DNA from 4 places in the Cupriavidus malaysiensis genome. Region 2 is predicted to be linked to each of the others. Evidence: predicted binding sites of a transcription regulator. Region 2 holds the regulator's gene; each other region holds the start of a gene.

Region 1 (7,854 bases), on a different replicon from region 2:
AAGGCGCGCACCGCCTCGGGATCGAAATGCGTGCCGCTGCCGCCGGCGATGATCGAGCAGGCATCGTCATCCGTCATGCGGGGGCGGTAGCAGCGCGTCTCGGTCATGGCGTCGAAGGCATCGGCCACCGCCACCACGCGCGCCGCCAGGGGAATGCCGTGGCCCGCCAGCCGCGCCGGATAGCCGCTGCCATCGAAGCGTTCGTGGTGATGGCGCGCGATCATTGCCGCGAACTGCAGCAATTCGTGGCTGCCCGAGGCCAGCGCCTCGGCACCGATCTCGGTATGCCGCTCCATGGTGCGCCATTCGTCCGGCGCCAACCGGCCGGGCTTGAGCAGGATCTCATCTGGAATCGCCAGCTTGCCGACATCATGCACGGGGGTAACCAGGCGGATACGCTGCTGCAGGGTGGCATCCAGGGCCATCAGGTCGGCCAGGCAGGCCGCGATATGGGCGGTGCGGATCAGGTGGCCGGCCGCGCCGGGATAGCGTGCGCAGCCGGCCATGGTCAGGCTGGCCAGCGTGACCATGGCGCGGTGCTCACCGCCGCAGCTTGCCGCGGCGCCGGCGCGGCGGCCGGCGGGCGTGGTGCCCGGGTGGGTTGCCAGGGCCGGGCCGGCATGCGGCGCGTCGTGGCCGCGCGGATCTGGGGGGGCGCCGTCGACCGTCATCGATCGCCTCCTGGGGCGGAAGCTGTTGTCATCTTCATTTCTTCAAGGCTGGAGTCTTGCTGCTGGCCCCGCGGCGGCGACACCGCCCGCGGGGCAGGCCAGTGTAGCAACGGCGGCCGCAGCCCGGCAGCCGCCGCGCCGGCGCAGACTGCCTTTCCCGCCGCTTAAGCGCACATGTCTTGATGTGGATCAAGCGCCGCGCCGGCAGCGCGTCCGCCGAACAGCGCGCAGCACATCTCGACATGGGCCGCGCGTCGCTGCGCCAGTTCGGCCTCGTCCGGCGCGCCGCCGACGATCGCCGTCAGCAGGATGTGGACGAAGGGCGATACCAGCAGCCAGGGATGGTCCAGGGCCACGCCTTCGCGGCACAGTCCGCGCCGCACCGCTTCGCGCAGCAGGCCGGCGATCTCCGCATGCATACCGTCGAGCGCGGCACGGCGCCAGCGCTCGACCAGGCGCGGCACGCGCGCGCTCTCGGCGCACAATAGGCGCATGGTGCCGACCATGGCCGGATCGGCCAGGTTGGTGTGGAGATGGCCGACCAAGCGCTCGGCCAGTTCACGCGCGCTCGCCACGCCGGCGAGCATGGCTTCCCTATCGAGCGGGCGCGGCGTCAGCTTGCCGGCCAGCAGCGCCTCCAGCACCTCGTCCTTGCTGGCGAAATGCACATAGAGGCCGCCCTTGGACAGGCCGGCGCGGCGCGCGATGTCCTCCATGCGGGTGTCGGCATAGCCCCGCGCCGAGAATTCGCACAACGCGGCGCCCAGGATCTGCTCGACGCGCAAGGCGGGTGGCAGGCGTCGGCGCCCGGTCCCCGTCACCGGGTTGGCGGCGGATGCGGCGGAAGGTAGCAAGTCGGGCGGTGGCTCGGACGGCGGGTTGCGACGAGGCAACGGCATGGCAGCACGGCGCCGCGGGTCGCGCGGCAGCGGTCGACTTCGGAGCCCCATTAGAAACCGACTGGCCGGTCAGTAACTTGACACGCATCAAGGTCCTTCGCGGTCACTTTGTTCAGAATGGCCGCCATGGGCACGAAACCGCGTGCCCCGGGCGCGCCGGCCGGGCCAGAAGCCCCGCCGGCGCCGCAATGCCTGCCGGACGCGCGGCGCGCCGCCGCCCGTCCGGCCCCGATACGGAGCCGATTTCGCATGAGCACTTCTCCCGAACGGCCGCACCGCGACACCGCCGCGGCTGCACTCGACACGGCCGCGCGCGGCGCCCTCGCCCGCTGGACCGGCTCGCTGTCCCCCGCCGCGGGGGCGCTGGCCTGGCTGGACTGGGCCTCCCATCTCGCCATGGCGCCCGGCAAGCGTATCGAACTCGCCGAGCACGTCGCCACCGGCGCCGCCGAACTGAACCGCTATCTCGCCGAGTGCCTGGCCGCCGGCCCCGGCAGCGCACACACCTGCATCGACCCGCCCGCCGCCGACCGCCGCTTCGCCGATCCCGCGTGGCGGCAATGGCCCTTCAACCTGTGGCACCAGCGCTTCCTGCTGATGCAGAGCTGGTGGACCGAGGCCACGCGCGACGTGCCCGGAGTCGAACCGCACCACGCGCAACTGGTGGCCTTCGCCGCCCGCCAGTGGCTGGACATGCTGTCGCCCGGCAACCAGCTCGCCACCAACCCGGTGGCACTGCGCCGCACGCTCGAGGAAGGCGGCGCCAACCTGCTGCGCGGGGCCCGCAATGCCTGGGATGACTCGCTGCGCCAGCTCGCCGGCCAGGGCCCGGCCGGCACCGAACGCTTCCGCGTCGGCCAGGAAGTGGCCATCACCCCGGGCAAGGTGGTGTACCGCAACAAGCTGATCGAACTGCTGCAATACCGCCCGGCGACCGGCAAGGTACGGCCCGAGCCGATCCTGGTGGTCCCTGCCTGGATCATGAAGTACTACATCCTCGACCTGTCGCCGGACAACTCGCTGATCCGCTATCTGGTCGGCCAGGGCTACACGGTCTTCTGCATCTCCTGGAAGAACCCCGATGCGTCCTACCGCAACGTCGGCATGGACGACTACCTGAGGCAGGGCGTGCAGGCCGCGCTCGACGCGGTCCAGGCCATCGTGCCCAAGGCCCGCATCCACGCCACCGGCTACTGCCTGGGCGGCACGCTGCTGTCCCTGGCGGCGGCGGCCATGGCGCGCGACGGCGACACGCGCCTCGCCAGCCTGACCCTGTTCTGCGCGCAGACCGACTTCAGCGAGCCCGGCGAGCTCGGCCTCTTCATCGACGAGAGCCAGGTCAGCCTGCTGGAGGCCCAGATGGCGCGCACCGGCTACCTGACCGCCCAGCAGATGGCGGGCGCCTTCCAGATGCTGCGCCCCTACGACCTGCTGTGGTCGCGCATGGTCAACGACTACCTGTTCGGGCAGCGCCGCCCGATGTCCGACCTGATGGCCTGGAACACCGATGCCACGCGCATGCCCGCGCGCATGCATTCCGAATACCTGCGCCGGCTGTTCCTCGACAATGACCTGGCGGAAAACCGCTACCAGGTCGGCGGCAAGCCGGTGATGCTCGGCGACCTGCGCCTGCCGGTCTTCTGCGTGGGCACCGAGACCGACCACGTGGCGCCATGGCGCTCGGTCTACAAGCTGCATTACCTGTCGCCGGCCCCCTTGACCTTCCTGCTGACCAGCGGCGGCCACAACGCCGGCATCGTCAGCGAACCGGGCCATCCGCATCGCAGCTACCGCGTGCTGTGCCGCCCCGCGGGCCAGGCCAGCATGACGCCCGACGAGTGGCTCCAGGCCGCGCCGGCGCAGGCCGGCTCCTGGTGGCCGCAATGGGTGGACTGGCTGGACAACCTGTCCGGCCCGCCGGGCGCGCCGCCGCGCATGGCCGCGCGGCGCCACGGTTCTGCCGCACTGGGCGATGCGCCGGGCAGCTACGTGCTGGAGCCATGAACCATGCCGCGCCACCCTGCTCGATCGCATTCCTCCGCGCACGCGCCGCTGGCGCCGCACTGGCTGCCCGCGGCCCTGCTCGGCTCGCTGCTCGGCCCCCTGCTGGCCGGCTGCATGTCGCTGGCCCCCTCCTACCAGGCACCGCCGCTGCCGGTCGCCGATCGCTACGACGCAGCCGTGGCCGAGACGCAGGGCACCAGCACGACGCCGGCTGCCGAAGTGTCCTGGCAGAGCTACTTCCAGGATCCCGCCATGCGCGGCCTGATCGGCACCGCGCTGGCCAACAACCGCGACCTGCGCGTCGCCGTGCTGCGCGTGGAGGAAGCACGCGCCGCCTACGCAATCCGGCGCGCCGACCTCTTTCCCACCGTCGGCCTGCAGGCCGACGGCACGCGCGCCCGGACTCCCGGCGACCTCAACCTGAGCGGCCGGCCGCTCACCGCCAGCCAGTACCAGGTCAGCCTGGGCGCCGCCGGCTGGGAGCTGGATTTCTGGGGCCGCGTGCGCAACCTGAAGGATGCGGCGCTGGAGAACTACCTGGCCACCGACGCCGCGCGCCGCGCCTTCACGCTCAGCCTGGTGGGCGAGGTAGCCGATGCCTACCTGACCCTGCGCGAGTATGACGAGCGGCTGGCCCTGACGCGCCAGACCATCGCCAGCCGCGGCGAGTCCCTGCGCATCTTCCGGCGGCGCTACGAGGTGGGCGCCATCTCCAAGCTCGACCTGACCCAGGTCGAGACCCTGTACGAGCAGGCGCAGGCGCTCGGCGCCCAGCTCGAGCAGACGCGCGCGCAGCAGGCCCATGCGCTGGAGTTGCTGGTGGGCACGCCGCTGGCGCTGCCGCCGGCGAGCGAGCGCCTCGACGACGATGCCGTGCAGCGCGACCTGCCGGCCGGCCTGCCCGCCGAACTGCTGGACAAGCGGCCGGACATCGTCGCCGCCGAACACCAGCTGCGCGCCGCCAACGCCAATATCGGCGCGGCGCGTGCCGCCTTCTTCCCGCAGGTGACCCTGACCGGCGCCTTCGGCACCGCCAGTGCCGAGCTGGATGGCCTGTTCACCGGCCCCAGCCGCGCCTGGAGCTTCGCGCCCAGCATCAGCCTGCCGATCTTCGACGCCGGACGCCGGCGCGCCGGGCTGGACCTGGCCGAAGTCCGGCGCGACCAGGCCGTGGCCACCTACGAACGCACCGTGCAGGCGGCCTTCCGCGACGTCTCCGACGCGCTCGCCGCGCGCTACTGGCTGGCGCGCCAGGTCGCAACGCTGGGCGCCACCGTCAAGGCGCAAGGCGAACGCGAGCGCCTGGCGCGCCTGCGCTACGACCACGGCGCCTCGCCCTTCCTCGAAGTGCTCGACGCCCAGCGCGACCTGCTCTCCGCCCAGCAGCAGTTCGTGCAGACACGGCGCGCGCTCATCTCCAGCCGCGTGGCGCTTTACACCGCGCTGGCCGGTGGCATCGGCACGCTCGATGCCGCCCCGGAGGACGTCGCGAGCACCCTGTCCGCCACGCCACACGCGGACGCCACCCCCTGACAACCAGGCCACCAGATCGAACCCATGCCTCTGCCCGCCCGCAAACTCCTCCCCGCCTTCGTCGTGCTGGCCCTCGCCGGCGCCGCCTACTACGGCTGGAAGCTGATCGGCCACGACGGACCGGGCGACGGATTCGTCAGCGGCAACGGCCGCATCGAAGCCACCGAGATCGACGTCGCCACCAAGCTGGCCGGCCGCGTCACCGCGGTGCTCGTCACCGACGGCGACTTCGTCAAGGCCGGCCAGCCGCTGGCGCGCATGCAGAGCGACACGCTGCAGGCACAGCGTGAGGAAGCCGACGCCCAGCGCCAGCGCGCCATCAACGCCGTGGCCAGCGCCAAGGCCCAGGTGGCCCTGCGCGAAAGCGACCGGCGCGCCGCCGAGGCCGTGGTGGTGCAGCGTGAGAGCGAACTCGATGCGGCACGGCGCCGCTTCGCGCGCTCCGAGACGCTGTCGCGTGAAGGCGCCTCGTCGATGCAGGAACTGGACGACGACCGCGCCCGCGTGCACAGCGCCGAAGCCGCCGTCAACGCCGCCCGCGCGCAGGTGACCGCCGCGGCGGCGGCCATCGATGCCGCGCGCGCCGAGCAGACCGGCACCCAGTCCTCGGTGGCCGCCGCCGAGGCCACCATCGCGCGCATCGACGCCGACATCCGCGACAGCGAACTGCGCGCCCCGCGCGACGGCCGCGTGCAGTACCGCGTCGCCCAGGCCGGCGAAGTGCTGGGCGCCGGCGGCAAGGTGCTGAACATGGTCGACCTGGCCGACGTCTACATGACCTTCTTCCTGCCCGAGCAGGTCGCCGGCCGGGTCGCCATGGGCGACGACGTGCGCATCGTGCTCGACGCCGTGCCGCAGTACGTGATCCCGGCCAAGGTCAGCTTCGTCGCCAGCACGGCTCAGTTCACGCCCAAGACCGTGGAGACCGCCAGCGAACGCCAGAAGCTGATGTTCCGCGTCAAGGCGCAGATCCCGCCCGAGCTGCTGCGCCGCCACCTGGAATACGTCAAGACCGGCGTGCCCGGCATCGCCTGGCTCAAGCTCGACGCCAAGGCGCAGTGGCCGGACAAGCTGCAGGTGCGGGTACCGTGATGGCGAACCGGCCCCCGCCCGCCGTCCAGGTCCGGGGCGTGACGCTGCGCTACGGCAGCACGCTCGCGCTCGATGCCATCACCCAGGACATCCCCGCCGGCTGCATGGTCGGCCTGATCGGCCCCGACGGCGTCGGCAAGTCCAGCCTGCTGGCGCTGGCGGCGGGCTCGCGGGCGGTGCAGGAAGGCACGGTGACGGTCCTCGGTGGCGACATGGCGAGCGCCCGCCACCGCGACGCGGTCTGTCCGCGCATTGCCTATATGCCGCAGGGCCTGGGCAAGAACCTCTACCCGACCCTGTCGGTGGAGGAAAACCTGCAGTTCTTCGGCCGCCTGTTCGGCCACGACCGCGAGGAACGGCGCCGCCGCATCGATACCCTGACGCGCGCCACCGGCATGCACGCCTTCCTCGGCCGCCCGGCCGGCAAGTTGTCCGGCGGCATGAAGCAGAAGCTGGGACTGTGCTGCGCCCTGATCCACGATCCCGACCTGCTGATCCTGGACGAGCCCACCACCGGCGTGGACCCGCTCGCGCGCGCCCAGTTCTGGGACCTGATCAACGGCATCCGCCGCCAGCGCCCGGGCATGAGCGTGATCGTCGCCACCGCCTACATGGACGAGGCGCAGCGCTTCGACTGGCTGGTCGCCATGGACGGCGGCCGCGTGCTCGCCACCGGCACACCGGACGAGCTGCTGGCGCGCACCGGCACCGATGCGCTGGAAGCCGCCTTCATCGCCCTGCTGCCGGAGGCGAAGCGGCGCGGCCACCAGCCCGTGGCGATCACACCGCTGCGCGTGGACGAGCAGGCCAGGATCGCCATCGAAGCGCGCGACCTGACCATGCGCTTCGGCGACTTCACCGCCGTCGACCACGTCAACTTCCGCATCCGCCGCGGCGAGATCTTCGGCTTCCTCGGCTCCAACGGCTGCGGCAAGTCGACCACCATGAAGATGCTGACCGGGCTGCTGCCGGCCAGCGAGGGCACGGCCTGGCTGTTCGGCAAGGCAGTCGATCCGCGCGACCTCGACACGCGCCGGCGCGTCGGCTACATGTCGCAGGCCTTTTCGCTGTATGGCGAGCTGACCGTGCGCCAGAACCTGGTGCTGCACGCCCGCCTGTTCCATGTGCCGGAAGCGGACATCCCGGCGCGCGTCGACGAGATGGTGGCGCGCTTCCACCTGGCGGAGGTGCTCGACACGCTGCCGGACAGCCTGCCGCTGGGGGTGCGCCAGCGCCTCTCGCTGGCGGTGGCGATGGTGCACAAGCCCGAACTGCTGATCCTCGACGAGCCGACCTCGGGCGTCGATCCGGTCGCGCGCGACAACTTCTGGCGCCTGCTGATCGCGCTGGCGCGCGAGGATCACGTCACCATCTTCATCTCCACCCACTTCATGAACGAGGCCCAGCGCTGCGACCGCATCTCGCTGATGCACGCCGGCCGCGTGCTGGTCAGCGACACCCCGCACGCGCTGACGCGCCAGCGCGGCGCCGCCACGCTGGAAGAGGCCTTCATCGCCTACCTGGTCGACGCCGGCGCGGGTACGCAGGGCGGCCAGCCGGATGGCGCCGAATCGGAATCCGCCGCCATCCTCGACAGCGGTGGTGGACACGCGCCCACGCCCACGCGCGGCTTCAGCCTGGGCCGCGCCCTCAGC
Region 2 (7,854 bases):
CACGCCAATCCAGACGTAACTCGTCCAGCAGCACGCGGATGGTGTCGGCAGCCACCTCATCGGCGAACAACCGTCGCAGTTCCGCCACGCGCAAGGGCTCCTGCGCGCAGATCAACGCAGTCTCGAGGACGATTTTCGCCTCTTGGGTATTCATATACGGATGTGTGCAGCCTGTCTTTGCACCTGCCCCCGGCGGACCGCCGGAGGATTCGGGGATTTCGGATCCAGCGAGGCCGAAGCGCCATCGCCATCTCATTGCGCGGCCGGCCGGCATGCCGTCCGCATGAAAGCCGCGCGCCCATCTTATTCTGCTTCGGGTTGCCGGGTCAGTCCGGCGGAGAATTGCCCTGCTGCCGGCCTCAGCGCCGGCCGAAAGGCCTCTTGCGTTGCACCGCCCTTCTGGAGCGGCGGATCGGCGCGAACGGGTCCAACCCCTTCCGCCGCAAGAACGATGCAGTCATCCGCACGGTGTTGCGCACCTCCCGTCGCGCAACGCCCAGCCGGTCTTTTGAACCGGAGATCTTGTCAACCGGCATGGCTTGCTGCGAGGTGGCTACGTCCGTCAGCAACATTCTGCCCGGACTGGCCTCAGGACGGCCGTTCGAGTTGCCCGGCCATGCGCGCGGCAGCGCCAGCGCGATAGATACTGCAATGCTGCCGATTGTAGGGCATTCCGGCCCGGCGCTGCAACCGCCCATCACCAGCGCGGCGCCTTCGGCACACCCGACAAAGTGCCTCACGCATCACCAAAACAGAAGAGCCCCCTTCAGAACACCACACAGAAGCCGTGTGCGGCGAGCGTGTGCGGCAACATCGCCGCCCGCACAAGCCCGGCCGCACCAAACCCCATCACTGCCACGCCGGCACCGACGCGCACCCAGGGCCGGCGCGACCAGCCGCGCAACGCGCCGGACAGGCCGGACAGCATCAGCAGGTTGGGCAAGGTCCCGAGACCGAATACCCCCATCAGCAAGGCCCCCGACAACGCGTTGCCGGCAAGCAACGATAGGGTGAGCGCACCGTAAACCATGCCGCACGGCACCAGCCCCCACGCCAGACCGATGCCGAAACGCCTGAGCAAGCGCGGGCGGACCTGAATCGGGGCGGACGGGGCACCGGCGCGCCGCCCGCGGAGGCGGCCTGCCAGGGCTCCGGCCCCACGCGCCACCAAGCGCTCCAGCGCGGCGAACTGCGGCGCGCGCCCGGCCAGCAGCCACAGGCCGGTGCCCAGCAGGACCATGCTGCCAGCGGCAAACAGGCCGCGCTGCAGCGGCAGGTATTGGGCTCGCCAGGCACCGGCGCCGACCGCGCCCAGCGCGGCACCGAGCAGCATGTAAGTCACCACCCGCCCCGCATGCATGGATAACTGTTCACGCAACCAGTCCCGCGGCCTGCGCTGCACGACGACCGGCGCTTCCGCCTGCGGCCTCTCGACCGCCAGTGCAATGCCGCCGCACATGGCTGCGCAGTGCACGCCACCCAGCAAGGCCAGCAGAAAAACACTGAAAAAGACCGCCGCAGTCAACTTTCGCTCCCCTTCGGATGCCTTCACACAGTAAAATGCAGAAATTGCGCCCTCGCAGCTCAACGACAATAGGCCCCGGCTTGCTCAATTCCATCCCCGTCACCGCGATGTCGCCCCGTTGCTCGTCCTGCTCGCTCGGACACCTGTGCGTGCCGGTCGGCATGAACCGCAACGACATCGAAAAGATCGACTCGCTGGTGAAGGAACGCGTGCGAGTCCACAAGGGCGAGACGCTCTACCGGCTCGGCGAACCCCTGAGCGCAGTCTACGCGGTGCGCTTCGGCACCCTGAAGACACACGTGACGATGGAAGACGGGCGCTCGCAGATCACCGGCTTCCACCTGCCGGGCGAAGTCGTCGGACTCGACGGCCTCGGCGAGATGCAGCACGCGTCGGATGCTACCGCACTGGAAGACACCGAGGTCTGCGTGATGCGCTTCAACGACCTGCAGACCCTGTCGACCACCGTGCCGTCGCTGCAACAGCAGTTCCTGCGCATGATGAGCAAGGAGATCACGCAGGACCAGGTCATGCTGCTGACGCTCGGCTCCATGCGCGCCGAGGAGCGCCTGGCCGCCTTCCTGGTCAACCTGTCCGAGCGCCTGTCGGAGCGCGGCTACTCGTCGACCGAGTTCGTGCTGCGCATGAGCCGGGAGGAAATCGGCAGTTATCTCGGCCTCAAGCTGGAAACCGTCAGCCGCCTGTTCTCGCGCTTCGCCGAGGCCGGGCTGATCCAGATCCGCCAGCGCCACGTCAAGCTGGTCGACGTACCCGGCATCAAGCAGATCTACGGCAAGAGCTGCTGACCAAGCCGAGGGCGCAGGCATCCGGCGCCTTCGACAGGCCCCGTTCTGCCCAGCCCTTCGGCCTGCGCGCATCCCCTACTCCAGTTCGTCGGTATCGCCGAGGCGCACCGGCATCGTATAAAAGGTCAGGGCGCTCGACAGCGAGCACAGCAGCCAGGCCAGCAGGAAGCCGATGGTGTAGACCGCCTCGCGCGAGGCCTCGACCGGCCGCCCGAACAGCCTGAGATCGCTTGGATCCACCAGCGAGAACACCGCGGCGGTTGCCACACCGGCGACCAGGAAGGCCGGCCACAGGACCCACATCAGCCAGCGCAGTCTCATGGCCGCTCCGTGGCTGTCGCGCCGGACACTGCCCGCGCCGCGCCCTGCCGCTCGACCACCAGCCCGTGCCGGCTGACGCCCTCCTCGATCGGCTTGTCGGGATGCGTCATCGCCAGCCAGATGGTCACGCCGCAGGCGGCCATCGCCGCCAGCGGCCCGCTCATCAGCAGCCAGGGCCAGGGTTCCTTCCACCACGGCCGCACGGCCTGCTGCATCGTGCCGGCGTCCGTCAATGATTGTCGGGCGGGTCCTTGCATGGCTTCGCTCCTTGCTGTTACGCACGGCGGCATCGTGGCCGCCCCGCTTGTCTGCCCTGCGGCAATCCCCTCCGCACGCCCTACAGGTCGCGCGGCACGATGAAACTGGTCGATTGGTTCACCTCGACGACATGCCCCTCCTCCTGGCCGCCCTGCACCGTCACGCGGATCTTGTGCGTGCCCTGCCGCGCCTGCTCGAGCGGCACGCGCACGCGGATGGCCAGCAGGCGGTTCGAGGTCGGTGCGAGTTCGCCGGTCGCCCCGTCGGACTCCACGCGCAGCTTGCCGAGTTCCGCACTGTCGGCGCGGATGGTGAACTGCATCGGCGCCTCGCTAGTATTGATCAGCTGCAGGCGGTAGACGTTCTCCACCCAGCGCCCCTCGACTTCGCGCCCGAGGCTGCCGCGATCGCGGATGATATCCACCTTCAGCGGCGTGCGCAGTGACAGCGAGATGGCGAAGCCCGCCAGCAGTGCCAGCCAGATCGCCGAATAGATCATCACGCGCGGACGCAGCAGGCGCTTGCGCGTCGCCTGGGCCGACCAGCCCTTGCGCATCGCGTTCTCCGACGTGTAGCGGATCAGCCCGCGCGGGTAGTCCATCTTGTCCATCACCTGGTTGCAGGCATCGATGCAGGCGCCGCAGCCGATGCACTCGTACTGCAAGCCGTCGCGGATGTCGATGCCGGTCGGGCAGACCTGCACGCAGATGCTGCAATTGACGCAGTCGCCAAGCCCAGCGGCGCGGTGGTCGGCCTTGCGCGAGCGGCTGCCGCGCGGGTCGCCGCGGCCGCTGTCGTAGGTAACGACAAAGGTGTCGCGGTCCACCATCACGCTCTGGAAGCGCGCGTAGGGACACATGTACTTGCACACCTGCTCACGCATGAAGCCCGCGTTGCCCCACGTGGCGAAGGCGTAGAACAGCATCCAGAAGGCCTGCCAGGGCCCGAGCGCGAACGCAGCCACCTGCCCGCCCAGCTCGCGGATCGGCGCGAAATAGCCGATAAAGGTGAAACCGGTCCACAGCGCCACCACGATCCACAGCAGATGCTTGGTCGCCTTGATGCGCAGCTTGCGCAGCGACCACGGATCGCCGTCGAGGCGGATGCGGGCGAAACGATCGCCTTCGACATGCCGCTCGATCCACATGAAGATCTCGGTATAGACCGTCTGCGGACAGGCATAGCCGCAGAACAGCCGGCCGGCGATGGCGGTGAACAGGAACAGGGCCAGCGCCGAGATCACCAGCAGCACGCTCAGGTAGATCACGTCCTGCGGCCACAGCACCAGCCCGAAGATATAGAACTTGCGCGCGCCCAGGTCGAACAGCACCGCCTGGCGCCCGTTCCACTGCAGCCACGGCGTACCGTAGTAGATCAGCTGCGTCAGCAGCACGAGCCAGACGCGCCAGTTCGAGAAGGCACCGCTGACCGAGCGCGGGTAGATCTTGCGGCGGACTTCATACAACGCCTCGTCGACCGACTCGGTCGCAGGCGCTGCGGTTGCCGGCCCGCCCTTGCGGGCCAGCGGTTCCGTCTCCGGTGCATTCATTGGCTGGCTCCGGCGGCGCACGCGCCCTGCGGCGCGGCGCGATGCACTTTCCTCATCGTGACGCCTCCGGCGCGTTCGACAGCCCCCAGACGTAGGCGGTCAGCATGCGGATACGCTCCGGCGTCAGGATCTCTTCATGCGCAGGCATATGGTTGTTGCGTCCCTTCAGGATCCCCTCGACGATGGTGGACTCCGAGCTGCCGTACAACCATGTGTTGTCGCTCAGGTTCGGTGCGCCCAGCGCCTGGTTGCCCTTGCCGTTGGCGCCATGACAGGCCGCGCAGGTGGACTTGAACGCGCCCTCGCCACGTGCGGCACGGATCGGATCGTAGGCCAGGCCCGACAGGGAACGCACATACTGCGCCACGTCGCCGGCGAGCTTGGCATCGATGACCGCCGAGAACGGGGGCATCACGCCATTGCGACCCTTGGTGATGGTCTGCTGGATGGTCTCCGGCTCGCCGCCGTACAGCCAGTCGTGATCGCTCAGGTTGGGGAAGCCGCGGCTGCCGCGCGCGTCCGAGCCGTGGCATTGCGCGCAATAGTTCAGGAACAGCCGCTGCCCGATCTCTCGCGCCTCCGGATCGGCCGCCACCTGCTTGATATCCATCTTCATGTACTTCGCGTAGACCGAGTTCTGCAGTTTCTCCGCCGCCTGCCGGTGCGCTGCGAGTTCGCCTTGTGTGGAGAACTTCAGCAGGCCGGCGTAGGAACCGAGCCCCGGATACAGCACCAGGTAGCCCAGGCCGAAGATGCAGGCCAGCAGGAACATCCACATCCACCAGCGCGGCAGCGGGTTGTTGAGCTCGCGCAGGTCGCCGTCCCAGACATGGCCGGTGTCCTCGACCGCGCCCTGTGCCTTGGCGACCTTGCGTTGCGAGAACAGCAGCCAGACGCACCACACGATGCCCGCCAGGGCGATCGCCGCGATGTAGTAGCTCCAGAAATCCGAGATGAAGTCGCTCATGAACTGATCTTCCTGCTAGATGTGGTATCCACATGGCTGCCCGCGCCCGCCACCGACGTCTCGTCAGGCAGTGCGAACGGCAGCATGGCCGACTCTTCGTTGGCGCGCCGGCGGCCGGCGGACCAGGCCCACCAGCAGATGCCGAGGAAGAAGAGCATCGACAGCACGGTCGAGAATGCGCTCAGCATGGCCATGGCCTCACTCCTTGGCCGGCTGCCCGCCGGCAACCGCGGTGTCGACCCGCACATTGCGCTTGTTGATGCCCAGGCCCTGCAGATAGGCCACCAGCGCGTCTTCCTCCGTCTTGCCTTCCAGCTCGGCCGGCGCCTTGGCGATCTCGTCGTCCGTGTAAGGCACGCCCAGGCGGCGCAGCGCATGCATGCGCGCCTGCACGTCATGCGTTGGCAGCACGGTCCTCTCCAGCCACGGGTAGGCTGGCATCACCGATTCCGGCACCACGTCACGCGGGTTGCGCAGGTGGATGCGCTGCCAGTCGTCCGAATAACGGCCGCCCACGCGCGCCAGATCCGGGCCGGTACGCTTGGAACCCCACAGGAAGGGATGGTCGTAGACCGACTCGCCCGCGGTGGAGTAATGGCCGTAGCGCTCGGTCTCGGCCTGCAGCGTGCGGATCTGCTGCGAGTGGCAGCCGACACAGCCCTCCCGGATATAGATGTCGCGGCCCATCAGGCGCAGCGCCGAGTATGGCTTGATGCCGGGATCGGGCTCGGTGGTCGAGTGCTGGAAGAACAGCGGCACGATCTGCACCAGGCCGGCAATGCTGACGACCACGATGGTGCAGATGATCAGCCAGCCGACATTCTTCTCCAGCGTCTCGTGCGAAAAGAAGCTTCGATTCTCAGACATGGTCCTTTCCTGGGCGTATCAGTGGGCGGTGGCCGGCAGGCTCGCCGGGATCGGTGCATCGACCGCGGGCCGCCCGACGATCGTCTTGGCCACGTTGTAGGCCATCAGCAGCATCCCCGAGAGGAAGCAGATACCGCCCGCCAGGCGGATCAGGTAGAACGGGTACTTGGCCTTGACCGCCTCGACGAAGGCGTAGGTCAGCGTGCCGTCCGGCTGCGTGGCACGCCACATCAGGCCTTCCATCACGCCGGCGATCCACATCGAGGCGATGTACAGCACCACGCCGATGGTGGCGATCCAGAAGTGCAGCTCGATCAGGCGCACGCTATACATCTGCTTCTCGCCGAACAGGCGCGGGATCAGGTAGTAAAGCGAGCCGATCGAGATCATCGCCACCCAGCCCAGCGCACCCGAGTGCACGTGGCCGATGGTCCAATCCGTGTAGTGCGACAGCGCGTTGACGGTCTTGATCGACATCATCGAGCCCTCGAAGGTCGCCATGCCGTAGAAGGACAGCGCCACCACCAGGAACTTGAGGATGGGATCGGTGCGCAGTTTGTGCCAGGCGCCCGACAAGGTCATGATGCCGTTGATCATGCCGCCCCAGGACGGCGCCAGCAGGATCAGCGAGAAGACCATGCCCAGCGACTGCGCCCAGTCGGGCAGCGCGGTGTACTGCAGGTGGTGCGGGCCGGCCCACATATAGGTGAAGTTCAGCGCCCAGAAGTGGACGATGGACAGGCGGTACGAATAGATCGGACGCTCGGCCTGCTTGGGAATGAAGTAGTACATCATGCCCAGGAAGCTGGTGGTCAGGAAGAAGCCCACCGCGTTATGGCCGTACCACCACTGCACCATGGCGTCCTGCACGCCGGCATAGGCCGAGTAGGACTTCCACATCGACACCGGCATCTCGAGGTTGTTGACGATGTGCAGCAGCGCGATGGTCAGGATGTAGGCGCCGAAGAACCAGTTGGCCACGTAGATATGCTTGGTCTTGCGCTTGATGATGGTGCCGAAGAACACCACCGCGTAAGCCACCCACACCAGCGTGATCAGGATATCGATCGGCCATTCCAGCTCGGCGTACTCCTTCGAGCTGGTGATGCCCATCGGCAGCGTGATGGCCGCCGCCACGATCACCAGTTGCCAGCCCCAGAAGGTGAAGGCCGCCAGCGGACCGCAGAACAGGCGGGCCTGGCAGGTGCGCTGGACCACGTAGTACGAGGTCGCGAACAGCGCGCTGCCGCCGAAAGCGAAGATGACTGCATTGGTGTGCAAGGGGCGCAGGCGCCCGAACGACAGCCACGGCGTGTTGAAGTTGAGCTCCGGCCAGATCAGCTGTGCTGCGAGCAGCACGCCGACGGCCATGCCGACGATCCCCCAGACCACAGTCATGATGGCGAATTGCCTCACGACGCCGTAGTTGAAGGTGTCGACGCGTGAAGACGCGGCAGTGACATCCATTCAGACCCCCCAAGACTAAGTAGTGAAAACCGATCTGGCGAAAGCGCCGATGATGTGAATGTATGAAGCCCGGGCCCCGCGTGCGTTGATCTGC
Region 3 (7,854 bases), 1.3 Mb from region 2:
GCGACAGCCTCCGCCGGAAAGGCGCATAGCATACCCTGTTTGCCCGGGATCGTCCAATCGGTGCACACCCGGCACTTTGAGCCAGGTCACGCAGCCGTCGCTTTTGCCGCCCCGAATCAGGCAACGCCGCTATAATCGCTAGCTATTTGTGCAAGGACGGGGCTGCTTCGTATCCACTTGGTGCGCCGCAGCCGTCGCGGTGGCGCCGGCGGGAGGAGAACCACGGCTCATCGCTGGCTCGACCGTCGCGCGCGAATCGTGGCGCCAGAAGAACGAGGCCGAGCCGATCAGAACTGAACGCATGCGGCCAGACAGGTTTCCTGCAAAAAACGAGAGTTCAGCATGAGCGACGTCCAACAACCACACGACGAACACGAGTCTCCCATCAAGACGCCCAAGCAGTTGATCGCGGTAGTCATCGCCGCGTTCCTGGTGCCGATCCTGGTCATCATCCTGCTGGTCAACTTCGTCGGCCATGGCGCCAAGGAAGGCGCTGGCGCGACGGACGCCACCGAAGCGGTGATCGACCGCATCAAGCCGGTCGCTTCGCTCGAGCTGAAGGATGCCAACGCGCCGCGCGTCTACAAGACCGGCGAACAGGTCTACAAGGAAGTCTGCTCCGCCTGCCACGCGACCGGCGCGGCGGGTGCGCCCAAGTACGGCACCGCCGGCGACTGGGCCCCGCGCATCGGCCAGGGCTTCGACGGGCTGCTGAATTCGGTGCTGCACGGCAAGGGCGCGATGCAGGCGCGCGCCGGCACCACGCCGGACGACTACAGCGACTACGAACTGGGCCGTGCCGTGGTCTACATGGCCGATGCGGGCGGCGCCAAGTTCCCCGAGCCGGCGGCACCGGCGGCTGCAACCGCCGCGGCTTCCGCGCCGGCGGCCGAGACCGCTGCGGCCGCCCCGGCTCCGGCGGCTGCCCCCGCGCCTGCCGCCGCCGCTGCACCGGCCGCGGCGTCGGCCGATACCGGCAAGAAGGTCTACGAGCAGGTCTGCGCCGCCTGCCATGCGGCCGGCGTGGCCGGTGCGCCGAAGTTCGGCGACAAGGCGGCCTGGGCGCCGCGCCTGAAGGAAGGCATGGACGTGGTGCACAACTATGCGCTGAAGGGCAAGGGCGTGATGCCGCCGAAGGGTGGCTATGCCGGCCCCGATGCCGACGTGCTGGCCGCGGCCGACTACATGGCGGCCGCCGCGAAGTAAGCTCCGCACGGCCGGACGCGGTTCCGGCCGGCGCAGTCGACGCAGTAGAAAAAGCCCGCGGCATGCCGCGGGCTTTTTGCTTTGTCCTGCTGCTTTCCTTCTGTTGCTGCTTCCCTTCTGTGCGGTCAATCGTCCGGCCGATCCGCACACTACGCCGGCCGCCAACCCTGCGCAGGCGGCCGCCGGGGGCGCAGCGCGCCGCCCGGCCCCCGCTACACCACCCGCGAGTAGCGCACCAGCGGGGCCGCTACCGCTTCGTTGGCGGCCTCGCCGGCCAGCGCGCGCCGGCGTGCGGCGTCTTCGCGCAGGTGGCGGTCGAATACCATCGCCACGCGGCGCACCAGCAGGCGCCCGAGCGGTGTCACCTCGATGCGGCCGGGCCGGCAGTCCACCAGGCCGTCGGCGGCCAGGCGCTCCAGGTCCGCCAGTTCGGTGGCGAAGGCGGCTGCGAAATCGATGCCGTGGCGTGCCGCCAGCGCAGCGCTGTCGAGCACGCCGTTGCACATCAGCGCGCCGATGATCTCGCGCCGCAGGTGATCGTCGGCGGACATGTGGAAACCGCGGATCACCGGCAACCGGCCGGCGTCGAGCGCGGCGTAGTAGTCGTCCAGCGTGCGCGCGTTCTGCACGTAGCGTCCGGCCACCGCGCCGATCGCCGACACGCCGAGTCCGACCTGGTCGTAGCCGGCGTGCGTCGAATAGCCCTGGAAGTTGCGTTGCAGCTTGCCCTCGCGCTGCGCCACGGCGAGGTCGTCGCCGGGCAAGGCGAAATGGTCCATGCCGATGTAGACGTAGCCGGCGGCGCTCAGTTTCTCGATGGTGGCGACCAGGATCTCGAGCTTTTCGGCCGGCGCCGGCAGCGCCGCTTCGTCGATGCGGCGCTGCGGCTTGAACACATGCGGCAGGTGCGCATAGCTGTAGACCGAGAGCCGCTCGGGCCGCATCTCCAGCACGCGCTCGATGGTCACGGCGAAGCGCCGCGCGTCCTGGTGCGGCAGGCCGTAGATCAGGTCCATGCTGATGGAGCGCATGCCGAGGCGGCGCGCGGCATCGACCACGGCGCGCGTCTGCGCCACGGACTGCTCGCGGTGGATGGCGCGCTGCACCTCGGGATCGAAGTCCTGCACGCCCAGGCTGATGCGGTTGAAACCCAGTTCGGCCAGCAGGGCCATGCGCGCATCATCCACCACGCGCGGGTCGATCTCGATGGAGTGCTCGCCGTAGGCGGACAGTTCGAAGTGCTCCTGCAGCGCGGCCATCACACGGCGCATCTCGTCTTCGTCGAGAAAGGTCGGCGTGCCGCCGCCCCAGTGCGACTGCAGCACCTGGCGGCGCGCGCCCAGCGCCTGCGCCACCTGGGCGGCCTCACGCGCGAGGTAGTCGACGTAGCGCGCGCTGCGCCCATGGTCGCGCGTGATGATCTTGTTGCAGCCGCAGTAGTAGCAGATGTTCTCGCAGAACGGCACGTGCACGTAGAGCGAGAGCGGCGAACCCGTTGGCAGAACCGGCGCGGACGCCCCGCGGCTGCTGTCGGCCAGCGCCGTGCGGTAGTCGGCCTCGCCGATGCCGTCATGGAAGCGGTCGGCGGTCGGATAGGAGGTGTAGCGCGGGCCGTTGCCGTCGATGCGGCCGGCGAGCGCGCGGAAACCTGTCAGCGCGTCGCGGTCGAGCGTCCGCGCGGCGGGTGTAATGGGTGAGGCGGGTGTGAGGCGTGAGGTGGGAGCGGACATGGGGGCGCCCTCGGCGGACGGATTGCTGATGGCCCATGCTAGTCCCGGCGCGGCGCGGGGGGCTTGACCGGCGTCAAGCGCTGGCGGCGACGGCGGGACGGCCGTCGCCGAGCGGTGTCGACTGCCACGCTGGCGTCGCGTGCCGCCTTCGACGCCCCTGGCGCCAGGCCTTCCGGCGTTCCCGAGAGCGCAGGCGCACTCGGAGGCACCTCAAACACACCTCAGCCCGCGTCAGACGCGCGGCAGCACCATGCGCACGCGCAAACCGCCTTCGGGGCGGTTGGCCAGGCTCAGCTCGCCGCCGTGGCGCGCCACGATGTCGGCCGCGATCGACAGGCCCATGCCGACACCGCCGGTGGCGCGGCTGCGCGAGGACTCCACACGGTAGAACGGCTCCAGTACACGCGGCAACTCCTCGTGCGGAATGCCGGGGCCGTCGTCGCAGACGTCGATCACCACGCGCTCGGGCGCGTCGGTCAGGCGGATCTGCGCGGCGCCGCCATAGCGGTGCGCATTCTCGATCAGATTGACCACGGCGCGGCGCAGTTCGGCCGGATAGGCCAGCAGCGGCGCCGCCTGGCCGTCCAGCCTGACGTCCTGGCCGAGTTCGGCGGCGTCGTCGACGATGGCGTGCAGCAGGGCCAGGATGTCGACCCGCTGGCGCGGCTCGCCGCTGTCGCGGTCGCGCAGGTAGTACAGGGTGGAGTCGATCAGGCCGTTCATCTCGGCCAGGTCCTGGCGCAGGCGGTAGCGCACGTCGCGGTCGTCGACGCGCTCGATGCGCAGGCTCATGCGCGTCAGCGGCGTGCGCAGGTCGTGCGATACGGCGGCGAGGAAGCGCGACTGCTGCCCCATCTGCGTGCGGATGCGCTGCTGCATGTGGTTGAACGCCACCGCTGCGGCGCGCGCCTCGACCGGGCCGGTATCCTCGTCGAGCTGCGGTGCATTGACGTCCTGCGCCAGGCGGCCCGCGCCGCTGGCCAACTGCTGGATCGGCCGCGCCAGCAGGCGGGCACCCACCCAGGAGGCGGCGACGATGGCGGCAAGCTGCAGCAGCAGGCCCGGGCGCGGCGGCCACCAGCCGTGCAGCCGCCGCGGCGGCCCGTGGGGTGGCATCGGCGGTGGCGGCAGGTCGGCGGCGAACAGATCATCGGGCGGCGGCGGTGGCATGCGCCCTGCCTCCAGCCCCGGCGGGCCCGGCGGCATCGCGCCGGAGGGCTGGCCGGGGGTGGCGTGGCGCGCGCCGGCGGCGGTGGTGTCGTGGCGCTCCAGGCCGGGGCGCGGGAAAATGCTCTCGATGACCGTGATGCCGAGCAGGTGCACGGCCAGCATGATGGTGGCCATCACCAGGAACAGGCGCACGAACATGGTGTCGTAGCGCGCCAGCGGACCGCGAAGACGCACGTTCAGCTTTCCACGTTGGCGGTGAAGACGTAGCCCTCGCCGCGCACGGTGCGGATCAGCACCGGATCGCGCGGATCGTCGCGCAGCTTCTGGCGCAGGCGCGACACCAGCAGGTCGATGCTGCGGTCGAACACGTCCAGGTCGCGGCCGCGCGCCTGGTTGATCAGCAGCTCGCGGTCGAGCACGCGGTGCGGATGTTCGATGAAGGTCAGCAGCAGGCGGAATTCGGCATTGGACAGCGGCACCACCGTATCCTCGCCGTCGACCAGCTGGCGCAGCGTGGTGTTGAGCCGCCAGGCGCCGAAGCGCAGTTCGTGCCCGGCGGCGGCGGCCGGACGGCGCTGCCCGCCCTGGCTGCGGCGCAGCACGGTGTGGATGCGCGCCACCAGCTCGCGCATCTCGAAGGGCTTGGTGACGTAGTCGTCCGCGCCGACCTCCAGGCCGACCACGCGGTCCGCCAGTTCGGCGCGCGCCGTCAGCATGATCACCGGCGTGTCGCTCTGCTCGCGGATCTCGCGGCACAGCGCCAGGCCGTTCTCGCCTGGCAGCGACAGGTCGAGAATGACCAGGTCATAGGTCTTGCCGGCCATCGCGGCGCGCATGGCGGCACCGCCCTCGGCACCGTCGGCCGCCATGCCGAAGGTCGACAGGTAGTCGGCCAGCATGGTGCGGATCTGGGTATCGTCGTCGACGACAAGTAGTTGCAGCGGAGCGGAGGCGGTAGCGGTGGATTCCATTCTCATGTCGGCAAGGCGGCATCCGCCGCAGCGCTCACTGTAGCAGCACAGCATACTCTGGCTTTGGCCGCTTTGTATCCACACCGATACAGACGAAAGCCAGGGCCGAACCTGTCTGTACAAGCAAGCGTCGGCGGCGTGACCAAGTGCTCAAGCTGGGCACGAAATCGGGGCATACCATCGAAAAAGTCGGCCATGCGCCGCTTGTTCGCGACCCTGCCATCCGGGGCCGACATCCTTCGTTGTTCACGGAGCCAAACCATGACACGCCCGACCCGCCTTCGGGACGCGCTGCGCCGCGTCCGCTTCCTCCTCAGCCTTGCCGTGCTCGGCGGCGCCTGCTCGCTGGCCTTGCCGGCCCATGCGCTGCAGAACGCCTCGTCCGATCCACCCGCCCGGCCCGGGCCGAACCTTGCACCGCGCGAGGCACTCGGCCTGAATGCCGCGCAGAACGCGCTGTGGCAGGCCGCCGAGTCCGCCACGCGTGAAGCACACGCCCATGCGCTGGAGCTGCGCGCGCGCTTCCTGCGTGAAAGCGGCGACCCCGAGGGCATGCGCGACGGCAGCGCACCGCTGCGCCCGCGCGTCCAGGCGATGGAGCGGCTGCACGATGCGCTGGAGAAGGACCGCCGCGCGGTCGATGAACGCTGGCTGGCGCTGGATGAGAGCCTCGATGCGTCCCAGCGGCGCCGCTTGCGCGCGATGCCCCAGGTGGCGCACTGGCTGGGCCTGATGCCGCCGATGCATGGCATGCACGAGCTGGAGATGGGCCGTCCCGGCGGGCCGGAAGGCAGGGACCAGGCGGGCCCCGGCTTCGACGGGCCGCCGCACTGAGCGCTGCCGGGAGTATCGCGGCGCGCGTGCCACGCCTCGCTGCACCCTGCCGACCTGGCTGCTGCATGCGTGGCGCCGCGGCGTGCAGCGATCGGCGGTGACCGGAATGTGGATAAAAGAACGCCCCCGCGCTTTGGGCCGGGGGCGTCAAACAGGGAAGAACCGGGCACGCATGCCCGACCGCGCAGGACAGAAGGGTTAAGCCCCGCACGGTACCCGCAGCACAAGGCCGCGGACGGGGGTGATCCTAGTCGGCGCGCCGGGGCCGGTCTTGTCTATCTCGTATCCCTATGTATCGACTTTGTATCAGACCCCGGCCTTTCCGTTACCGAGCAGCGCCTTGAGTCCGGCCAGGCGGTCCTTGGGGCTCATGGCCGGGGCCGTGTCCTTGGGCGCCGGCGCCTCTTCCAGCTTCATTTCACCGATGAAGCGCGACGGCTGGCAGGAATAGGTGTCGCGCGCGCGCTTGCGCTTCTTGCACCAGCTGATGTGCAGGCTGCGCTGGGCACGCGTGATGCCGACGTACATCAGGCGGCGCTCTTCCTCGACCTTCTCGTCGCTCATGTCCTCGTCCTCGCGGCAATGGGGCAGGATGCCCTCCTCCACGCCGACCAGGAACACATGCGGGTACTCCAGGCCCTTGGAGGCATGCAACGTCGACAGCCGCACCGCGTCGGGATCTTCTTCGCGGCCCTCGAGCATGCTCATCAGCGCCACCGTCTGTGTCAGCTCGAGCAGGTTCTTGCCCTCGTCGCCGAAGCCGTCGGCGGTGTCGTAGCCAGTGGCCTCGCCCGTGCCGTCGCCACCCTCGGGCTTGGTGCCCTTGCGCTTGAGCCAATCGAGGAATTCCAGCGTGGTGGTCCACCTGGACTGTGCCTGGCGCTCGTCGAAGGTGTCGTAGAGGTAGGCCTCGTAGTGGATGCCTTCCATCAGGTCGTCGAGCACCTGCGTGGCCGGGTCTTTGGCGGCGCGCGCGGCCAGCCGCACCATCGACTCGCAGAACACGCGCAGCGGCTCCAGCTGGCGCGGCTGCAGCTTGCCTTCGATGCCGCCCATCATGGCCGCCTCGAACAGCGAGACCTTGGCCTGGCCGGCGAAGGTGCCCAGCACCTCCAATGTGGTATTGCCGACGCCGCGCCGCGGCGTGGTGATGGCGCGGATGAAAGCAGGGTCGTCGTCCGGATTGGCGATCAGGCGCAGGTAGGCGCAGATGTCCTTGATTTCCGCCTTGTCGAAGAAGCTCTGCCCGCCCGACAGTACATAGGGAATGCGTTCGCGGCGCAGGATCTGCTCGAACAGGCGTGCCTGGTGATTGCCGCGGTACAGGATGGCATAGTCGCGGAACTGCGCGCGGCGCTCGAACTTGTGGGCCGACAGGCGGAACACCACGGACTCCGCCTCATGCTCCTCGTCGTTCATCGGGTTGATGGCGACCGGGTCGCCCATGCCGTGCTCGCTCCACAACTTCTTGTCGAACAGCTTCGGATTGTTGGCGATGACGGCGTTGGCCGCTTCGAGGATGCGCACCGTGGAGCGGTAGTTCTGCTCCAGCTTGATCACTTTCAGGTCGGGGAAATCGGTCTGCAGCAGGCGCAGGTTGTCGAGCGTGGCGCCGCGCCAGCCGTAGATGGCCTGGTCATCGTCGCCGACCGCGGTGAAGGCCGGCGCGCGCAGGTGCGAGCCACCCGCCAGCAGCTTGAGCAGCTGGTACTGGCAGGCATTGGTGTCCTGGTACTCGTCGACCAGGAAGTAGCGCAGGCGGTTCTGCCACTTCAGGCGCACCGTCTCGTCGCGCGCGAACAGTTCGGCCGGCAGGCGGATCAGGTCGTCGAAATCCACCGCCTGGTAGGCATGCAGCGTGGCCACGTAGTTGCGGTAGACCAGCGCGGCCTGGTGCTGGTCGGCATCGGCGGCCTGCGCGATGGCCGCTTCGGGATCGACCA
Region 4 (7,854 bases), 810 kb from region 2:
AAGCGCATCAACGATGCCTACGGCCACACCGCCGGCGATGCCGTGCTGGCGGGCTTCGGCGCGGTCATCGCCCAATGCGTGCGCCAGCGCGACGTCGCCGCCCGCATCGGCGGAGAGGAGTTCGCCGTGCTGCTGGCGGACACCGACGCCGCGGGCGCCGGCAGCCTGGCCGAGCGGCTGCGCCGCGCGTTCGAAACCATGCCGTGGCCCATGCTGCCGGCGTCGGAGCGCGTGACGGCCAGCTTCGGCGTGGCCGCGCTCGAGGACGGCGAAGGACTGGATGCGCTGCTCAAGCGCACCGACGCCCTGCTCTACGCGGCCAAGCGCGGCGGCCGCAACGCTGTCGCCTCGACGCTCGATGCGGCGCCGGGCACCTTGGCTCACTCGAGCGGATAGACGCCCCGGTATTCGGGCATCGTCACGGGCCAGCCTAGTTCGTGTTCGATGCGCTGGCGCAGCGCATCGGCGCCATCCGGCTCGCCATGGACGATGAAGGTGCGCCGCGGTGCCCTGGCGAAGCCGCGCAGCCAGGCCAGGATCTCGTCGGCATCGGCATGCGCGGACAGGCTGGTCAACTGCTCGACATTGGCGTTGATGGGCACTTCCTTGCCGTGGATGCGCAGCAAGCGGGCGCCGCCGGCCAGCGCCGCCCCGCGCGTGCCGCCGGCCTGGAAGCCTGACAGCAGGATGCAGTTGCGCGGGTCCGGCCCGAAAGCCTCCAGGTGATGCAGGATGCGTCCGCCGGTCGCCATGCCGCTGCCGGCCAGGATGATCTTGGCGGCGCGATTCTCGTTCAGGCGGATCGACTCTTCCACGCTGCGCACATAGATGGGCAGCGAGCAGGCCGCATTGCATTCGGCCCGGCCGATGCGCAGTTCGTCCTGATGCAGCCAGAACACCTGGGTGGCGTCGCGCGCCATCGGGCTGTTCAGGTAGACCGGCACGTCGGGCAGGCGGCCCTGCACTTGCAGGCGGTGGAGGCAGTACAGCAGGCTCTGCGCGCGCCCGACCGCGAAGGTCGGGATCAGCAGCGTGCCGCCCTGGGCGGCGGTGCGCTCGACGATGCGCGAGATGGTGTCGAGCGGGTCCTCGGTACTGTGCTGGCGGTTGCCGTAGGTGGATTCGACCAGCAGGCAGTCGCCTTCGCCCACGGTCTCCGGCGCCTGCATCACCACGTCGTGCTGGCGGCCGAGGTCGCCGGAGAACACCAGGCGCCGGCCGTCGACGTGGAGCACGACGATGGCGGCGCCGATGATGTGGCCGGCATGGCGGAATTCCACCTCGATCCCCCGTGCGACGGGAAAGCGCGCGCCGAATCCGGTCGGCTGCAGATGCCGCAGCGCGCGCGCGGCGTCGGCCATACCATACAGTGCCAGCGCCGGCTTGTGCTTGGAGTAGCCGTGCCGGTTGGCGTCGTGCGCGTCTTCCTCGGCCAGCCGCGCACTGTCTGCCAGCAGGATCTCGCACAGCCGTGCCGTGCCTTCGGTGCAGTAGACACGTCCGCGGAAACCCCGGCGCACCAGCAACGGCAGGTAGCCGCTGTGGTCCAGGTGGGCATGGGTCAGCACCACCGCGTCCAGGCTCGCAGGGTCGAGCGGCAGCGGGTCCCAGTTGCGCAGGCGCAGCGCCTTGTAGCCCTGGAACAGGCCGCAGTCGATCATGACGCGGCGATCACCCGCTTCCAGCACATACTTCGAGCCGGTCACGGTATCGGTGGCACCGAGGAAGCGGAGTTGCATCGCCATCCGTGCGAAGGGAGGCCGCGGCGGTCAGGCCGGCGCCAGGCTCAGGCCTCGTGCGGCGACAGCCAGGCGCGCCGTGCGCCGCCGTCCGCCTGCGCGGCGGCCGCGATCTGGCCGACGAAGCCATCCAGCATCTCGCGCGCCTCGCCCGTCTGCACCTGGCGTTGCAGCAGGGCCAGCACCGGCTGCGGCACCTTGCCGCTCAGCCGCGCCACTTCCTCGATGGCGTTGAAAGCGCCGCGCGAGGCCATCAGGCAGACCACCGCGAGCCGTCCCTGCACGCGCCCCTGGTCGGCGAGGAAACTGCGCATCGGCGCGGCCAGCCGGCCGATCCAGATCGGCGTGAGCAGCACCACCTGGTCATAAGCCGCGAGCGGCCGGCCGTCGTAGGCGTAGGCGACATGGCGTTGCAGCAGGTTATCGACCACGCAGCGCACGTCTCCCGCCAGGCCGGCGCGGCTGCGCACGTCACGCACCTCATGGACCTCGGCGCCGAGTTGGGCCGCCAGCTGCTCGGCCACCTGGCGCGTGGTACCGGTGCGCGAGTAGAAGACGATGACGGTGTTTTCCATGTCTGTCCTGCCTTGCCGAAGCGTTGGATAAGTGGCCGCAACGCGGGTGGCTGCAACCGGCGCGCGGCCCGGGACGGGCGGAACCTTACCTGCGCGGCGCGCACCTTGCCGATAGTCTAGGCATTGCGCCCGGCACGAGCTTGATACACATCAAGCCGGCCGACGCCCCCGCACCTCGCCGCACCTTGCCGCGTAGCTTGTGGCATTCCCCTCTTTCTTCGGGCTGGCGGCGCCTTCTGCCGCGATCCGCGCCTTGCCACGCCGTGCGGTGCCGCTCCTTGGCAATGAAATTGATACGTATCAATCCGCCGCCGGCCACACTGCCTAGAATGAGTCATTCCTTACCACGCGGCCCGCGCCCTCCGGGGCATGCGGCCATGCGCCACGGCGGCATCGCCGCCGCGCAATGCCCCGTCCACGTCGCCAAGCCAACCAGGAGGCCTCCATGGCAAATCCCAACGACATTCCCTTGGAAGTATTCCGCACCGGCATGCAGGCTGCGCTACGCGGCACCCTGCTGATGCTGGAGCGCCAGCAGCGCCTGCTGGCGTTCCAGCTCAAGGCGGTCGACCAGGCCATCGCCGGCTCGAAGGAAATCGTCAACGAGGTATCGCACGCCGGCACCGTCGCCGACCTGGCGGCGCTGCCGGCGGCGCTGATGCGCCAGCAGACCGAGCAGTACACGCGCCTCTGCGAGGAATACACGGCGCTGGCCAGCCACAACCAGGCCGAACTGGCCGAGCATCTGCGCGAAGCCGGCGATAGCTGGCAGAAACTGCAGGGCAATGCCACCGCCGGCCCGCAGTTCGCGATGCCGATGCCCGCGCCGGTGCAGGAGTGGTTCGACCGCTTCGGCCAGTTCAATTCGGTGCTGACCAATGCCTTCCTGCAGCCGAACGCGGCGCATGGCAACGGCGCGGCCGGCCACGAAGCGGCGGCGCGCGCAAGGAGCCGCCGTGGCGAATGAGCGGAATGCGCGTATCGCCCTGGTGACGGGCGGCATGGGCGGCCTCGGCGAGGCCATCGCCGCCCGCCTGCATGCCGCCGGCCACCGCGTCATCGTGACCCACTCGCCCGGCAACGATCACGTGCAGGCGTGGCTGGACGGCCAGCGCGCGGAGGGCCGCGACTTCGCCGCCTTCGGTGTCGACGTGGCCGACTATGACGACTGCCAGCGCTGCGCCAGCGAGATCCTGGCGCGCTTCGGCACGGTCGACATCCTCGTCAACAATGCCGGCATCACGCGCGACCGGACCTTCAAGCGCATGGAGAAGGCGGAGTGGGACGACGTGCTGCGCACCGACCTGGATTCGGTCTTCCATATGACCAAGCCCTTCACCGACGGCATGAGCACACGCGGCTGGGGACGGATCATCAATATCTCTTCGGTCAACGGTTCCAAGGGTGCCTTCGGCCAGGCCAACTACGCCGCGGCCAAGGCGGGCATGCATGGCTTCACGAAATCCCTGGCGCTGGAACTGGCCGGCAAGGGGGTGACCGTCAACACGGTGTCACCGGGCTACCTGGCGACCAAGATGGTGACCGATGTGCCGGCCGAGATCCTGCAGGCCAAGATCCTGCCGCAGATCCCGGTCGGGCGCCTGGGGCGCCCGGACGAAGTGGCGGCGTTGATCGCCTACCTGTGCTCCGATGACGCCGGTTACGTGACCGGCGCCAATATCGCCATCAACGGCGGCCAGCATATGCAATGACCGCACGCGCCGGCATCTCGCCGGCGCAAGCGCTTGTCCGCCCGGGCGGGCCCCGCCGGTCTTGACGGGCATCAATGTGCCAGCCGCCCGATCACCTAACCTTGGGGCACGGGGATGCCCCGCCCCCAACAACCTGCCCGTTTCCTGGAGACTTGCCATGTACCAGCGCATCCTGCTTGCCGTCGACGGCAGCCGTTCCTCGGATCTGGCCCTGAGCCAGGCCATCACGGTCGCCAAGGCCACCGGCGCCGAGGTCGAGGCGATCTTCATCGCCGACAACAGCGATCTGTTCTTCGACGTCGGCTACTTCGACCCGTCCAAGATCATGGACAGCATCATGGCTGCCGGCAACGAAGCGCTGTCGGCTGCCGCGGCGCGCCTTGCCGCCGAGGGCGTGCGCCACAGCACCAGGCTGATCGACAAGCCGGTGGGTCCCGGCATGATTTCCGACACCATCATCCAGGAGGCTGTGCGCTGGGATGCCGACCTGCTGGTGCTCGGCACCCACGGCCGACGCGGCGTGAAGCGCCTGGTGATGGGCAGCGTGGCCGAAGGCGTACTGCACAAGAGCGGCAAGCCCGTGCTGCTGATCCGCAGCGAAGCCCCCGACTGAGCGCAGCGCGCCGGCGGCGGACAGTCCCGCGAGCCGGGGCCGGCCGCCGTTCGGCCGTCAGTTCGGAAAATCGCCCGGCTCGAGCCAGCGCGCGATATAGCGGCCCATGGCCTCGAGCAGCACATCCGAGGTCAGCCCCGACGCGCCCGCCAGCGCCGGACAGATCACCCAGGTGGTGCCGTCGGCCTCGAACAGGCGCAAGGTCTTGGCCAGGTCGGCGGGCTGCAGCACGTAGTCGCGTGCGCTGGCGCGCTCGAGGCCGAAGGCGCGCACATAATCCTCACGGTGCCGCTCGCCCAGGCAGACCACGAGCTTGGGCCGCCAGCGTCGCCGGATCTCGCTGATGAAGCGGAAACGCCCGCCGTTGCGGCAGCGCTCCAGGTAGCGCTGCTTGGGCACGAGTTCGGGCTGTCCGCGGAAGGCCTTCGACCAGGGCTGGTCGCCGACCAGATGAGCCGGCAACGGGAACAGGCTCAGCTTGAATTCGGCGCCACCCGGTGCATAGAGATGGTTGGCGTAGTAGTCCTGCCAACTGCTGATTTCTCGGGACGGGCCCAGGACCTGGGTGCGCGCGGCGCACATGATGCGCGCCACCTTCTGGTGCGACTGCCAGCGTTCCATGGCTTCGCGGTTAGTCGCGCGGAATGCGGCATCCCATGCGCCGGGATGCCGCCGTGGAATCAGCGGTGCCAGCAGCGATTCGGTCCAGGGATGCGGTGTGCTATCGCAAAACCAGATCGCCGCAGCGGGATTACCCCCTTCCATACCCACATAAGAAGCAAAATAAACATCCAATTGCTCACCAGAGAATATTATCTTCTGTTCTATTTCCATACCTTTTACCGCTTGGTGGAACTTGAGATGCCCTCGCATCGGAACCCAAGGCCCCGGCTGCGCCGCGGGCGGTGAGATACCCGCAAATGCATCGGCACAACAATGATGGGTAGAACGGCAACAAGAACAAGCAGCATTCGCTGGCAATCCCAAACTCCGCGATATCCGCAGTGCGCCCTGGCGGGGGCGGCGGCAGGCCGCGCCGGAAATCCCTTCGCCGATGGCGGGGAAAGCCTGGAACCAGTCGATCCGCATCGGTGAATCCCAGGGAGGACGGCGCCGGACCGCTGCCGGCGCGGGACCAGGATCCGAATCGACTGATCGCGTAACGGATCGCGTATGCGCGAAACACTTGCTAGGCGGTCGAAGATTCTGCGTGAGAATAGATTTCATCGCTCCCCTCTTTTGGGGGATCGATGCCCGCACCTTTTCCCTTCTCAAGCGGGGTAGGTCAGCGAGAGAATGCGCACGAGACAAGACGGCGTCGATCCGTGCCAATGCCGCCCGCAGCGCGTAGCGGCAGTCTTCCGCGCGGTCTTCGCGCACCAGGTGAGAAAGGTGCGATCACCGCGAAAAAAGAGGGTGTAGGCGCGGGGAGTGCCTACACCCTACCGGGAAGTAGCAAGGGGTCAACGCTTGCTGGTGTGGATTATTGAGTGCCGGGGAATCCGGCGTTACCCTGCTTCGGTAGGTGCCACGCTTTGGTGGGGAAAAGTTCTCGCGCGCGCACCCGTCGCGCCCGCGCTGCGGCGGGCCCGCCAGCCCGAGGGAGCGCGGGCCGCCGTCCCGGCACGCGGCACGGCAGCGGCCCTGCCCCTGTGCCTGTCACACGCCGGTCATGATGCGGGAGGCCAGACGCGCCTGCCCATCCGCAGGGGCGACGCCGATGATGGCGGTGGGACGCCGGTGCCCCGCATCATAAGTTCGTGGACCCCGGACGTCAGCCCCCGGCGATCTCGGCCAGCTCGCGCCCCAGCGCGCCGCCCGCGGGATCGGCGCACAGCGCCAGCATCTGCTCGTCGGTGTAGCCCCAATCGCGCGCATTCTCGAAGGCCAGCACGCTGTCGTTGCCGTCGATCAGCTCGATGCGCTCCGCCGGCAGCGGTGCCGCGTCGGCGATCGAGTGGAAGACGATGGCGCCCGGCTGCAGCGGTGCCGCGGGGTTCTGCTCACACACGACGGCCAGCCGGTTCGACGCCAGGCGCAGCACGGTGCCGACCGGATAGATGCCGACCGAGCGTGCAAAGGCCTGGAAGGCGGTACGGTCGAACAAGGTATCGACCCGCACCGCGATGTACTCCATCGCGCGGGCCGGAGACCAGGCCTGGTGGCCGGGATGGTTGGAGGTCAGCGAATCGTAGGTGTCGCAGACCGCGGCAATCTTGGCGTGCAGGCTGATCTCATGGGCGGCTAGGCCAAAAGGATAACCCCGGCCGTCGACCCGCTCGTGGTGATGGATGCAGACGTCGAGCGGGATGTGGGTGTAGAGCCGCGCCTCGTTGAGGATGCGGTAGCCTGCGGATGGATGGCGGCGCATGGTCTCCTCCTCGGCCGCCGTCATCGCCGCGGTCTTGTTCAGGATGGTGTCCGGCACGGCGACCTTGCCGATGTCGTGCACCAGTCCGCCCAGGCCGAGCTGGCGCACTTCGGCATCCGGCAGGCCCAGCGCGCGGCCGGTGGCGATCATCAGGGCGCAGACGGCGAAGGAGTGCAGATAGGTGTAGTCATGCCTGGTCTTGAGCCGGGCGAGCGCGATCAGCGCCTGCGCGTGGCGCGACAGCGAACTGGAGGCCGAATCGACCAGCAGCAGCGCGCCGCTCACTTCCATCACCTTGCCCATGCGCGCCGCGGCGAACATGGAGCCGACCACGGACTTGCCGTTGGCGACGATCTCGCGTGCCCGCGCCAGTTCGGCTTCCAGTGGCACCGCCCTGCTCTCGCCGCCCGTCACCGGCGCCGTCACCGGCGTCGGCGGTGGCGGTGGCGGTGCTTCGGCGGCCGTCACGTTGCGCCCCTTGAGGATATCGATCCAGACGTCCTGCACGCCCGCGCCGACGATCTGCTGGATCTGATCTTCCTCGGTGATCAGGAAGCGCGAGCGCCAGAATGGATGGTTGATCCACGGGCCGCCGAGCCTGGCGACGAACATCCCGACCCCCAACTGCTCCGCCCTGATCCGTTTCAGCATGCATGCTCCCCTAGGCTATCTGCTGGCAAACCGGCATTTCATGTGGTTTTCGCCGGTCTCGATTAACGGCAGGATGCATGCGGTCTTTAGCCTCGCAAGCGCGGCGGCGCGGTGGGGCGCGGCACTTCAAGCGGTAACGTGCCGCAGCGGCTCCAGCCGCGTCCGGCGGGCTCCGGCAGGATGCCCTGGCGCC

What was found. The regulator FNR, encoded in region 2, switches genes on or off when oxygen is low (the NO sensors DNR and NnrR bind a similar motif). The targets are predictions, from matches to a motif close to TTGATNNNNATCAA.
Region 1: the regulator FNR is predicted to act here: its motif matches at 1,648-1,661, upstream of BKK80_RS26465 (PHA/PHB synthase family protein).
Region 3: the regulator FNR is predicted to act here: its motif matches at 3,000-3,013, upstream of hemN (oxygen-independent coproporphyrinogen III oxidase).
Region 4: the regulator FNR is predicted to act here: its motif matches at 4,088-4,101, upstream of BKK80_RS10610 (universal stress protein).

The regions. Positions count from the first base shown of each region.
Region 1 covers NZ_CP017755.1:1,556,729-1,564,582, reverse strand. The annotation lists gene BKK80_RS26475 (HD-GYP domain-containing protein) at 1-671, opposite strand, end outside; gene BKK80_RS26470 (TetR/AcrR family transcriptional regulator) at 836-1,570, opposite strand; gene BKK80_RS26465 (PHA/PHB synthase family protein) at 1,697-3,574, shown strand; gene BKK80_RS26460 (efflux transporter outer membrane subunit) at 3,578-5,107, shown strand; gene BKK80_RS26455 (HlyD family secretion protein) at 5,132-6,199, shown strand; gene rbbA (ribosome-associated ATPase/putative transporter RbbA) at 6,199-7,854, shown strand, end outside.
Region 2 covers NZ_CP017754.1:3,209,666-3,217,519, forward strand. The annotation lists gene scpB (SMC-Scp complex subunit ScpB) at 1-154, opposite strand, end outside; gene BKK80_RS14495 (sulfite exporter TauE/SafE family protein) at 767-1,525, opposite strand; gene fnr (fumarate/nitrate reduction transcriptional regulator Fnr) at 1,606-2,331, shown strand; gene BKK80_RS14505 (hypothetical protein) at 2,407-2,652, opposite strand; gene BKK80_RS14510 (hypothetical protein) at 2,649-2,867, opposite strand; gene ccoG (cytochrome c oxidase accessory protein CcoG) at 2,990-4,459, opposite strand; gene ccoP (cytochrome-c oxidase, cbb3-type subunit III) at 4,512-5,426, opposite strand; gene BKK80_RS14525 (cbb3-type cytochrome oxidase subunit 3) at 5,423-5,620, opposite strand; gene ccoO (cytochrome-c oxidase, cbb3-type subunit II) at 5,625-6,293, opposite strand; gene ccoN (cytochrome-c oxidase, cbb3-type subunit I) at 6,312-7,760, opposite strand.
Region 3 covers NZ_CP017754.1:101,034-108,887, forward strand. The annotation lists gene BKK80_RS00510 (c-type cytochrome) at 343-1,206, shown strand; gene hemN (oxygen-independent coproporphyrinogen III oxidase) at 1,419-2,936, opposite strand; gene BKK80_RS00520 (ATP-binding protein) at 3,168-4,304, opposite strand; gene BKK80_RS00525 (response regulator) at 4,343-5,077, opposite strand; gene BKK80_RS00530 (hypothetical protein) at 5,339-5,911, shown strand; gene BKK80_RS00535 (UvrD-helicase domain-containing protein) at 6,218-7,854, opposite strand, start outside.
Region 4 covers NZ_CP017754.1:2,399,141-2,406,994, reverse strand. The annotation lists gene BKK80_RS10635 (GGDEF domain-containing protein) at 1-396, shown strand, start outside; gene BKK80_RS10630 (MBL fold metallo-hydrolase RNA specificity domain-containing protein) at 381-1,739, opposite strand; gene BKK80_RS10625 (flavodoxin family protein) at 1,787-2,314, opposite strand; gene BKK80_RS10620 (phasin family protein) at 2,760-3,281, shown strand; gene phbB (acetoacetyl-CoA reductase) at 3,316-4,026, shown strand; gene BKK80_RS10610 (universal stress protein) at 4,184-4,639, shown strand; gene BKK80_RS10605 (XpsR family transcriptional regulator) at 4,697-5,473, opposite strand; gene BKK80_RS10600 (HD-GYP domain-containing protein) at 6,414-7,661, opposite strand.